2 regions of the Dorea sp. MB18-49 genome follow, and region 2 is predicted to be linked to the other one. Evidence: riboswitches for the same ligand, from Rfam matches in the RefSeq annotation. Region 2 holds a riboswitch; the other holds the start of a gene.

The links. A riboswitch is a leader RNA that binds a small molecule or an ion and turns the genes downstream of it on or off. The one in region 2 is predicted to bind thiamine pyrophosphate.
Region 1: another riboswitch for thiamine pyrophosphate. It lies ahead of thiS (sulfur carrier protein ThiS); the one in region 2 lies ahead of thiW (energy coupling factor transporter S component ThiW).

Annotation. Positions count from the first base shown of each region.
Region 1 covers NZ_JAMOYX010000002.1:10,826-16,957, reverse strand. Annotated here, with positions in the region: gene thiH (2-iminoacetate synthase ThiH) at 1-1,068, opposite strand, end outside; gene NCY30_RS01875 (thiazole synthase) at 1,081-1,869, opposite strand; gene thiF (sulfur carrier protein ThiS adenylyltransferase ThiF) at 1,964-2,644, opposite strand; gene thiS (sulfur carrier protein ThiS) at 2,650-2,847, opposite strand; TPP riboswitch at 3,066-3,172, opposite strand; gene NCY30_RS01860 (hypothetical protein) at 3,263-3,562, opposite strand; gene NCY30_RS01855 (LysR family transcriptional regulator substrate-binding protein) at 3,599-3,868, opposite strand; gene NCY30_RS01850 (5-methyltetrahydropteroyltriglutamate--homocysteine S-methyltransferase) at 4,062-5,180, opposite strand; gene NCY30_RS01845 (DUF4866 domain-containing protein) at 5,622-6,132, shown strand, end outside.
Region 2 covers NZ_JAMOYX010000037.1:24,874-31,005, forward strand. Annotated here, with positions in the region: gene NCY30_RS10935 (MATE family efflux transporter) at 1-309, opposite strand, end outside; gene lepB (signal peptidase I) at 459-1,037, opposite strand; gene NCY30_RS10945 (DUF1810 domain-containing protein) at 1,133-1,765, opposite strand; TPP riboswitch at 2,111-2,220, shown strand; gene thiW (energy coupling factor transporter S component ThiW) at 2,320-2,847, shown strand; gene thiC (phosphomethylpyrimidine synthase ThiC) at 3,056-4,366, shown strand; gene NCY30_RS10960 (CoA-transferase) at 4,876-6,132, opposite strand, start outside.

The DNA of each region.
Region 1 (6,132 bases), on a different contig from region 2:
AGATATCTTCGTTGCCGCAATACTTACCAGATTATCGCGGACTCTTTCACACTCTCGTGTCGAAACCGTGATGCTTGCAAATGGCATAAACAGGCGGTATGCACACACTACCTGCAAAAGCTGCGGTTCGTGCACATCCATCGGATTGATCCTGTCATTATTGATGATCGGACGAAGTCTCGGACATGAAAATGCGATCTCTGCATGTGGATATTTTCTCTGTAATAAATATGCATGATATCCGGTCGCAAATGCATCTTTTCTGAAATCATCCAGCCCCAGAAGTGCTCCGAATCCAACTCCACGCATGCCGCCTTTCAATGCTCTTTCCTGTGCATTTACACGATACGGGTAGATTCTCTTATGCCCTGCAAGATGAAGTGTCTCATATTTATCTGAGTTATATGTCTCCTGAAATACCGTTACATAATCTGCCCCACATTCATGCAGATATGCATATTCGTCTGAATTTACCGGATAAACCTCCAGACCAATAACTTTAAAATATTTTCTGGCGATCTTACATGCTTCACCGATGTATTCTACTGTAGATTTGTTACGGCTTTCTCCTGTCAGAATCAGGATTTCCTGCAGACCTGTCTCAGCGATCGCCGCCATCTCTTTTTCGATCTCTTCCGCATTTAACTGTGCACGGTTGATTTTGTTATGGCAATTAAAACCACAGTAAATGCAATAGTTCTCGCAATAATTTGCGATATAGATTGGTGTGAACATATAGACACTGTTACCAAAATGTTTTCTCGTCTCGATCTGCGCTGCCTGCGCTATTTCCTCCAGAAATGGCAGTGCTGCCGGTGACAATAACGCCTGAAAATCTTCCGGTGTGCGCTCTGCATGTGCCAGTGCACGTTTTACATCTTCTGCTGTATATGTATTATAATCATAAGCCTCCATGGCTGCCACGACCTGGTCGAGTATTTCTGATCCGATATCCTCCATGCCTGGAAGATAGGTCATGTGATCGATCCGGTTCTTCTTCTGGTCTTCCAGAATCTCCTCGCTTAAAATACTTTCATTAATATGTGTATCTTCATGATTTGTTCCCATTTGTCGTGCCTCCTAATCCTGCAGAAATCCGGTCAGCGGTGAAGATGCACTTGCACCACGCTCAATCGTTCTTCCAAGTCCGGAAAGGTACGCACTTCTGCCCGCTTCGATTGCTTTCTTAAATGCTTCCGCCATCGCCGGTACATCTCCCGCAGTCGCAATTGCTGTATTTGCCATAACTGCGGCTGCTCCCATCTCCATTGCCTCGCATGCCTGGGACGGACGTCCGATTCCGGCATCTACGATGATTGGCAGATCGATCTCATCGATCAGGATCTGAATAAAGTCTTTTGTGCTAAGCCCTTTATTTGATCCGATCGGTGCGCCAAGCGGCATGATACATGCTGCACCGGCATTTGCAAGATCTCTTGCAGCATTCAGATCTGGATACATGTACGGCATAACCACGAATCCTTCTTTTGCAAGAATTTCTGTAGCTTTGATCGTCTCATAATTATCCGGAAGGAGATATTTCGAATCTCTTACCACTTCCACCTTGACGAAATTGCCACATCCGACTTCTCTGGAAAGTCTGGCAATACGTACTGCTTCTTCTGCATTTCTGGCTCCTGATGTATTCGGAAGAAGTGTCACATCTTCCGGAATATAATCCAGAATATTTGCCAGACCGCCTTCATTTGCACGACGGAGTGCCAGTGTGATAATCTGTGCCCCTGCTTTTTCCACACATGCTTTCACCAGATCCAGTGAAAATTTTCCTGAACCTAATATAAAACGAGAAGTAAACTCTTTTCCTCCAAGTGTAAATGTATCTGTATTTTTTATTTCTTTTTTATCCATAATCAGGACCTTCTTTCCTATTATTTTCTGCTCATGCTTTTTTATTTATCTATCTTTTTTTGCGGCATGAATCTTATGTTTCTTACCTGTCTTCCTACACATCCTCTTCTCCAAGGATCAGACGTGTGATCATATTCGCCTCATGTGCTGCACAGATTGCAACTCTTGGTGCCATCAGGCCATTTCCATACGTTGGTGCCGTCTCGCGGTCTCCGCACAGGTAAAAGTTCTTCATTAACTTCTGTGTGCGAATCGTATTACTGCTTCCGTATCCGGCCATACCGGTTGCCGATACGAGTTTCTTTCCCGGGAAATATTCCAGTATTCCATTCACCAGCATTGCCTTCGCCTCTGGATTATCGAATGCTTCACATACAATAGGCTCGTCACGAAATAGTGTCTTAAGATTTTCTTCTGTGACTTTCACGCAGTCTGTATAGATATCCAGATACGGATTAATTTTTAACAGTAATGATTTTAACGCATCTGTTTTATACATTCCGATATGCTCCATAAAGTACTGCTGCCGGTTCAGGTTCGTAATATCTACTACATCAAAATCTATCAGATGGAGATGTCCGACTCCGATTCTGGCAAGTGCATATGCCACATTTGATCCTAATCCGCCAAGTCCGGCTATCGCAACCCTTCCTGCAGACAGATGCTTCTGCTTTTCCGGAGAATGTCTTTCATTAAGCGCAGCCATAATCTCTTCTTTACTAAGTACTTTTGCGTTCGCATTTTTCGTCATATTTTCTGATACGATTTCTCCCATGAATGTTAGCCTCCTCCTACAAATGTCACAACTTCCAGACGGTCGCCGTCTTTTAACATGGTATCGGAATAACTATATTTTGGAAGAATATCTCCGTTTAACTCTACAGCAATTCTTTTTACCTGATACTGATTCTGCTCCAGATATTCTGCAACAGTAGTATCCTCTGTCAGATTGATTTCTTTTCCATTTACGATAATCATGTATGTTCTCCTTTCCCGGATATATACAGCGAACTTGCCACTGACAACTTCTCTTGCATACTTTAGTATGAAAAAAGAGTTCACGAAGTAAATACACCCGTGGTGGTGCACCCCTTCATGAACTCTCGTTCACTCTCAACTTATCCGATATTCAATTGTTCCTGATTTCCGTCACATAGTAACAAAAAAGAGAGCTACCAACTAAATGCATCTCTCCTAAAATCTACGTTATACATTCCTACGTTGGCATTATCCAAATCAGGTATATGGGTCGAAGTTCTTAACTTCCTCTCAGCCTGGTACACAAGCTCCCCGTGTTTTATCTACACATTTAAGTATAAGAACTCATACACGAAATGTCAACTTATTTTTTATTCATTTCTGACTTTTTTCGAAACAACTATTTTTATTCATTCTATTTATTATCAAAAGTAATATTCCGTACCATATTTCTGTTAATCAGCTGTGTCCCTTTCTTTGTATCAACCTTTACCCACTGTATATCTGCGTCCATGAGCTTTCCTTTGATTGCTCCTACTTCGTTGAACAGACTTATCGTACATTCTTTTCCCATATACTGACCTAACATTGAACCATCCATATCTTCTTCCATCCTTTCTCCATTTACGATCGTGATTACATTATTTGCCGCCTGTACTGCCATCACTGTAACCATATTCAGGTTATTAATCGCTACCATCGTTGCAACATCCATGTAGTCCACCTCCATCTTTTTTTGCAGGTCTTGTTATCAGTATATCATACTTCCAGATGATAGAACGATTTTAATGCTCACACCCATTCCCGCTGCCGCCATCGCATATGTTGCCTGAATATCCATTGTCGAAAACTGTACATTCGGCTTAATCCCATGCTTATCCAGATAACGTGTTCCATCAATATCTAATCCTGGACATGTTACAATATAGGCTTCCGTCTCTGCAAATTTTGCCGAAAATATCTTTCTTTTTGCCAGCTTGTGTCCCTCTGGCAATAATGCAACCATCGGATCCTTGTACAAGGTACGATCAATACCGGCGGAACCTTCACCGGTACTTATAACGTACTTGGGAAAATGGTTCTGACGTTAGCCGGAAGTACGCTCCAGATTGCACTTCGCATAATCTTAACCTGGTTCTTCTTCCCTCATTTTGAGCTGACAGCCCCTGCCATTGCTACCGGTATCGGCTGGCTTATGGCCAATCTGCTCTGGCTTATCTGTCTGACCAGACTTCGTCGGCAATCTCTTTTACAAGCTTAAGCTTTGCCCACTGTTCTTCTTCTGTCAGCTTATTACCGATCTCGCAGGATGCAAATCCGCACTGCGGGCTTAAGTATAAGCGGTCAAGCGGAACATATTTTGCTGCTTCGTGGATTCTTGCGATTACTTTTTCTTTGTCTTCCAGTTCCGGTGTCTTGGTTGTTATAAGTCCAAGTACGACCTTCTTATCGCCGGATACCTTTGCAAGTGGTGCAAATCCGCCGGATCTCTTGTCGTCATATTCCAGATAATATGCATTTACATTTTCTTCTCCGAATAACAAATCCGCTACGGAATCATATGCTCCGGAACTGAAGAATGTAGAATGATAATTTCCACGGCATACATGTGTATTGATCACCAGATCTTCCGGTGCCTGTGCTACTACCTGGTTATTCAGTTCCAGAAGGAGTTTCTTGTAATCTTCCAGTCTCTGTCCTGTTCTTCCGGTCAGTGCAACTGCCATCTTCGCATCTACCATTCCGCCCCATACGCAGTCATCAAACTGAAGGTTACGGCAGCCTGCTGCATAGATTTCCTGCACGAATTCACCGTATGCCTTAATCACATCCTCGGCAAATGCTTCTTCCGATCCATAGATTTCTAATGTTGTATTCAGAAGCTGTGCCCCGGTAAAGTATGCATAGAACTGTCCCGGTGACGGGATAGTCTGTTTTGCGACAGTATTTTCATCTTCTAATGCTTTGATGAATTTGAAATGCTCTACGAAAGGATGATTCTTTACTGAAATCTTTCCCGTCATGTATGTATCATCAATCATTGCAGCTTCTGCGTCAAATGTTGTATTCCCCTCTACTGTCTTCTGATGCTCGATACCTTCAAATCCCCACATGAAATCCAGATGCCATGTCGATCTTCTGAATTCTCCGTCCGTGATCACATGATATCCAAGTTCCTTAATCTTTACCACCAGTTCCAGGATGCATTCATCTTCTACTGCGGTCAGTTTTTCCTGTGAGATTGTCCCTTCTTCGAAATTCTTTCTTGCGTCTTTTAATTTCTGTGGGCGTAAAAAACTTCCTACAAAGTCGTAACGAAATGGTGTGTTCATGATTATTTCCTCCTTGCCGGCAGAGACTTAGGTTTTCTGTCTTTTTTGTTGTCCCTGATGGCTTTCTTTTATATTTTTTATATTTTTCATATTCTTGATGATGTTCTCGATCGATGGATTTATTATAATTTGTTTTGATAAACTTGTATAATACAAAAAAATGTGTATTTGTCATAGTTTTAAACTATATCAAATATCCCTTTCAAATCATCAACCGACTATCTACAGAAGCTGCCACCGGCAATTTTTCTTACATATTTTGACATCTATATAGCCTGCCACCGCCACCCTTTCTTGTATACTTTGGCATAAAAATCTCAGATTTCACTTCTTTATTATATCACAATCATATATCCGCTATATTAATTATAGCTTTCACTTATCTTTATCACAGTTGTATAATTTATTCGGATGAAAAAATATGAAAGGAAGCGCTTTATTATGGAGGAAAAAACACTTTTTCCCAGAGAAGAAAAATCAGAAATCTTATTTAAGAAAATATCCGAAGATAAATGGGCATGTGAAAAACTGATGGAAACATTCTGCAGTTATTTATTCAGTAACGATGGGGTAGACCTTCCCGATTCTCCGTCATCTACAGAATTCGCACAGGCTCTTTTTAATTCTTATCGCAATCGGGATTTATCTGCGTTTCTGATGGCTATCTGTCAGAATACAGTCTTTGATCTTTTAAGAAATGCATTCCTGATTCCCTATCGGTTCAATGCGGACGGAAAACAGAATCCGATGATCATGACAGATGAAAACGGAATGTTACTTCCTGAATATAAGAGATCGATTCATGAACGGGAATACCGTCATTTCCATGAGGTATATACAGATCTCGGAGCTCCAAAGAATATTTTTCTGGCACAGGCATACCGCTACAGCCATTCTTATACATCCGACGATATGGAACCGGAACAAAACATTCTGGAAAAGAATAACGGTG
Region 2 (6,132 bases):
GGTTACGATCCCTGTAAGTACCGCACCGGATGCCACAGACTTCTTCATCGCCTTCATGTTTCCGGCTCCGAAGTGCTGTGCTGTAACAACCGTAAATCCCGCCGTAACTCCCTGCAGGAAGCCAATGATCAGAAATACCAGTGTTCCACATGCTCCTACCGCCGCCAGTGCCGCATTACCGACAAATTTCCCGACGATCACCGTATCTGCCATATTATAAAACTGCTGAAAAATATTACCGATAAAGATCGGCATTGTAAAATTGAAAATGATCTTCCCGGGAGTGCCGGCCGTCATATCTTTTTCCATCCTGTTTTCCTCCTTTTCCGTCATCTGTGTATATCGCTATCTTTCATCTTCATTCTATGTGTTTACGTTAAGAAAAGACCCTGATATCGCTTCAGAGCCTTTTCTCGCAAAACTTTATTCATTATATAAAACACAGAAAACAATTGCAACTATTTTTCTGCAGATTTATTTACAAATCCAACTTTATTAAGCGGCCAGTACCGGAATCCTGCTTTGGCCAGAATTGTCTCTTTCTTTACATACGTGTTATCCCAGTATCTGGAATCCAGACTATTGTTCCGGTTATCCCCCATTACAAAATAACTATCTTCCGGAACTTCATAAGGTCCGAAGCTTCCTGCCATCTCTTCCGGGCAGAAGCTTACCGCCTGTGTCTGCTCTTTTCCATCAATGTAAATCTTCCCGTCTTTCACGGTAACTGTCTCTCCTGGCAGTCCGATCACGCGCTTGATAAAAATCTTGGACGGATCATCTGGATATTTGAAGATTACAATGTCATATCTCTCTGGATCATCTTTGATATATGCCAGACGGTTTCCCAGCACCCGGTCTCCTTTCATAATCGTATTCTGCATAGATTCCGATGGAATCACGGCATTGATATACACCAGTTTGTTCATTGCAAATACAACACAGAATATGATCAGAAATGTTTTCAGATAATCCCATACAGCCGCCATACCGGTCAGCTCTTCCTCTTCCTGCTTCTTTTCCTTTTTATTTTTCATATTTTTACACTCTCCCCTTTCATGTAGCACATACGCGATCTTTTTCACACATTTTTACGTTCTCCCCACGCTTCACACATATAGCTTCATATAGTTTATGAAAGTTTTAATATAACCCTATCCGGACTGAATGCCACTTCATTGCCCTCATTAATCTCTTTCTGATAAAGTTCCGCATCCGGAATCTCTAACTGAATCTCTTCTTCACTTTTCAGCTTCAGAAGGGTTACTTTAGCCATTGGTTCTACCCCGTCCGGTCTTCCTTCACATCCAAAATCCGGTTCATCAATTCTCATCACCAGATATCTCATATCCAGGATATCTACTGTCTGCGCATCTAATTTTCCATCAAAGAACTTATCCAGTACTCTCCGAAAGACTTCATTCTCTTTTGCCGCCAGCGCAAACAACGTCATTGACGAACGCAGTTTCAGATCATCAGGCCATCCCATGACTCTGGTTGCATCATCTGATTCCAGTTGCAAAAGTGCCTCTGAGCTCTCTCTTAAATGTGCATTTGTCACTGCGTTTTCTATATATGCTTTAGCTTCTTCATAGTCTTCAATAGCGTAGTACATTGCAGTACCGCTACTCCCCAGCCCCTGAATCTGCGGAAAAATGTACCACATCCAGCAACTTCTCTTATGTCCACTCTTAATCTCTGCAAGAGCTGTCTTAAATTCTGACTCCTGCGCTTTGATAAACCTCTCTAGATTATTCTCTCTCATTCTTTTTTTGAACCTCCAGTCCATACATCTGTCTGTACGCTGCTTCTTTTCCAGTACAGTTTTTATAACAACATCTTTTTCTATTTTAGCATACCTTTCTATGTCATGTATACATCAAATCATCCGACATCTATAGAATAACCGAAACGCAAAAAGCAGAAACTATTTTTTACACCAGCTTCCGCTTTTCTTACTTTTATTACTTAATCTGTAGGATATGAAGATTCCTTATATTTTTCCAGACTTTTTAAACAGCATATGAAATCCCCTCTTCTTCTTACCAGCAGAAAAATTTTCTTGCATTTTCCGATATGCCAGACTATAATAACGATTGAACAAAGTTTTTTATAAACAGGGGGGAGCTGGAGAAAACCGGCTGAGAGGAAGCGTAATTCCGTTTCGACCCTTTACCTGATTTGGATAATGCCAACGGAGGGATTCATACCATGTATTGATTTGACAGAGATGCCCCCGCATCTCTTCTTTTTTACTTTTTGTACCCTCCATCCGCTTTATGAATGAAGGGTATTTTTTTATGAAAGGAATGTTTATTTATGACACACACAACTTTATCATCAGACTCTTCACGGACAAGACGACTGGCTCTTGCCGGTGTATTTACGGCTCTTGCCATCGTCGGAAGTTTCTTAAGCTTTCCGGTTGCAGGCAGTAAATGTGCACCTGTACAGCATATTATTAATATCCTGGCAGCAGTCACGTTAGGACCCTGGTACAGTGTAGGAATTGCATTTTGTGCCAGCCTGTTACGAAATCTACTTGGTCTTGGCAGCATGATGGCTTTTCCCGGAAGTATGGTTGGAGCACTTTGCTGTGGACTTGTATACTCCATTTGCCACAAGCTCAGCCTGACTTGTCTTGCAGAGGCACTCGGCACAGGAATTCTTGGCGGCCTGGCTGCTTATCCTGTTGCAGTATATATTATGGGAATCACTCCTGCCGGGATCTTCGTCTATGTAGTTCCATTTCTGATTTCTACTATTGCAGGAAGCATTCTTGCATTTCTGCTGATTACAGCGCTGAACAAAAGCGGCGTAATGGCTATGATAAAAACGACTCGTTAAGAGTTGTTTAGAAACGGTACATTGGGGACACCACCTTGTACCGCATACACAAGTATCAGATTTTCCCATCTGATATAGGCGTCAGTAATTTCATAGTTCTTTTATGAACCTCAGATCTGTGTAGAGAAATGTTTCCCTGCATCGAAATCTGTGTGTTTTTGCTGACGCATTATAACCTTATATTTAATTTTTTAACGGAGGCAAACACATGAGAAATTACACAACACAGATGGATGCTGCAAGAAAAGGAATTGTCACTCCTGAAATTGAGATTGTAGCAAAAAAAGAAAACATGACAACAGAAGCACTTATGAAACTTGTTGCAGAAGGCAAGGTTGCAATCTGTGCCAACAAGAATCACACCAGCCTTGATCCGGAGGGTGTCGGAAGCATGCTCCGTACCAAGATCAATGTAAACCTTGGTGTATCCCGCGACTGTAAGGATTACAATATTGAAATGGAAAAAGTTATGAGCGCTGTAAATCTTGGTGCTGAAGCCATCATGGATTTATCGAGCCACGGTAACACACAGCCATTCCGCCAGAAACTGACACATGAATGTCCTGCTATGATCGGTACTGTTCCTGTATACGACAGTGTCATCCACTATCAGAGAGATCTTGCAACTCTGACTGCGCAGGACTTCATCGACGTTGTCCGTCTTCACGCAGAAGATGGTGTGGACTTTGTCACACTTCACTGCGGAATTACACGTAAAACGATTGAACAGATAAAAAAACACAAACGTAAAATGAATATTGTAAGCCGTGGCGGAAGTCTTGTATTTGCATGGATGTGTATGACCGGAGAAGAAAATCCTTTCTACGAACACTATGATGAGATTCTTGATATCTGCGAAGAATATGATGTTACTATCTCCCTTGGTGATGCATGCCGCCCTGGATGTCTGGCCGATGCTACCGATGTATGCCAGATTGAAGAACTTGTGCGTCTTGGAGAACTTACAAAACGTGCATGGGACCACAATGTACAGGTAATGGTAGAAGGACCGGGACATGTACCGCTTGATCAGGTTGCTGCCAACATGAAAGTACAGCAGAGTATCTGCATGGGTGCTCCGTTCTATGTACTTGGCCCTCTTGTTACGGATATTGCTCCAGGTTACGATCACATCACATCCGCTATCGGTGGTGCAGTTGCTGCTATGAATGGTGCTGCATTCTTATGTTATGTAACACCTGCAGAACATCTGGCGCTTCCTAATGTAGATGACGTAAAACAGGGGATCATTGCTTCCAAGATTGCTGCCCATGCTGCCGACATCGCCAAAGGTGTTCCCGGAGCACGTGATATTGATGATAAAATGGCTGAAGCACGTCAGAAACTTGACTGGGACGCACAGTATGCCTGTGCATTAGACCCTGAAACAGCCAAAGCCATCCGTGACAGCCGAAGCCCGGAAGATGATCATAGTGATACCTGCAGTATGTGCGGAAAATTCTGTGCAGTCAGAAGTATGAATAAAGCTTTGGCCGGAGAATATATTGATATTCTGTAATTCTTGGGATTTAATTTATTAACTGGAGAAGCGGCCTCTCAGTCCTTGAAGGAAACAATAGATAAGGCTTCTTGTTCAGGTTCCATACCATAAGAAACACTAAGAGAGTCTGAATCACCTAAAAGCAAAGGAACTACGCTCAAACTCGGCGTTCGCCTCAAACACGTTCGCTTCGTTCCTTTAACAGTGCTTCTGACTCTCTAATTGTTTCTAACGGCATTCCACATTCACAATAATCCTTATCTATTGTTTCCTTCAAGTCGTGACTGGCTGTGAATGTTAATAAATGTGAAGAAGGTGTTGGAAATAGTTAAGCGTCAAAATTATGCGTTGGGTTTTCGAAATTTGCCTGTTTGAGCCGAATGGCAAGTTGCAAATTTCGGAAGCCCGTTTTTAGCATAATTTTGACGCTTTAGTATTTCCCGCCGACGGAACCTGAACAGGAACGGCTTCCTACTTTTTATGCAGGTCCGGGTCGTCGTGCCTTCCTGAATTAAATAAATCCCAATTTAAATCTCCACCTCAAACGGCAGCCTGTCCAGAATATCTTTCTGCATATCTACTCCTGGGTAGACTTCGATCAGTTTTAAGCCTTTTGGTGTCAGTCTGAACACACAGCGTTCTGTTACATACAATACCTTTTGTCCGTTTTCAATCGCTCGCTTTGCAGAGAAGCTTACACTGTTGACCTTCTCTACGAACTTAGCAATTTCTCCTTCTTTCTGAATCGTCACCACTCCTTTTTTCTGCGTAACCTCCAGACCTTTGGCATCAAATGTCATACAGAACACAACCGTCGGTGTCTTTGCCGTAATATTTGCAAATCCGCCGATTCCGGCAAATGCACCCGGTCCTCTGTGTGCATTGATGTTGCCATATTTGTCAACTTCCAGAGCTCCCATAAAGCAGATGTCCAGTCCTCCGTTATCATATAAGTCGAACTGGTTCGCCATATCATAGACTGACGCTGCACCAATCATAGCTCCAAATGCTTCTCCCGATACAGGAAATCCGCCGATACCACCTGACTCTACCGTAAGGGTTACCATATCCAGCATGCCGCTCTTTCTCGCATACCGGGATACCATCTCTGGGATACCGATTCCGATATTCACGATATCATCCACCCGAAGTTCCTGTGCAGCTCTCTTACCAATGATATTGCCCGTCACACTGTTCTTTTTTGGTTTGGTCGATACATTCTCGATCTTTTCACTCCATGTATACCAGTCCTTGTAAGGAATCTCAAAGCTTCCCGTAAGCGCCGTATACGCTTCGTTTCTCTTTTCCGGCTCTGCCACAACAATTGCATCTACAAGACATCCCGGAATAATGGCGTTACGTGGACGCGACGGTGTATCAACCAGACGGTCTACCTGTACGATAACTTTTCCCCTGTTTGCCTTTACCGCCTGACAGATGGAAAGAGCATCGCCGGACATAAACATATCATCGAATGTGATATTTCCCTTTCTGTCTGCTGCTGTTCCTTTAATCAGTGCGATCGTAATCTTCGGAAGCTTGTAATACAGGAATTCGTCCCCGTCTACTTCTACATGTTTTACCAGTGAATCATCGATGGATATGCGGTTAATACCAGGTCCTTCTCTTCTTGGATCTACGAATATATCCAGTCCGACTTTCGAAAGGGCTCCCGGCAGACCTCCGGCCTGTGCACGGATTGCATGAGAAATACATCCAAGGGGAAGATTATACGCTTCAAAACGGTCCTCCAGCACCAGTTTCTTTGTGCTCATCATGGCTCC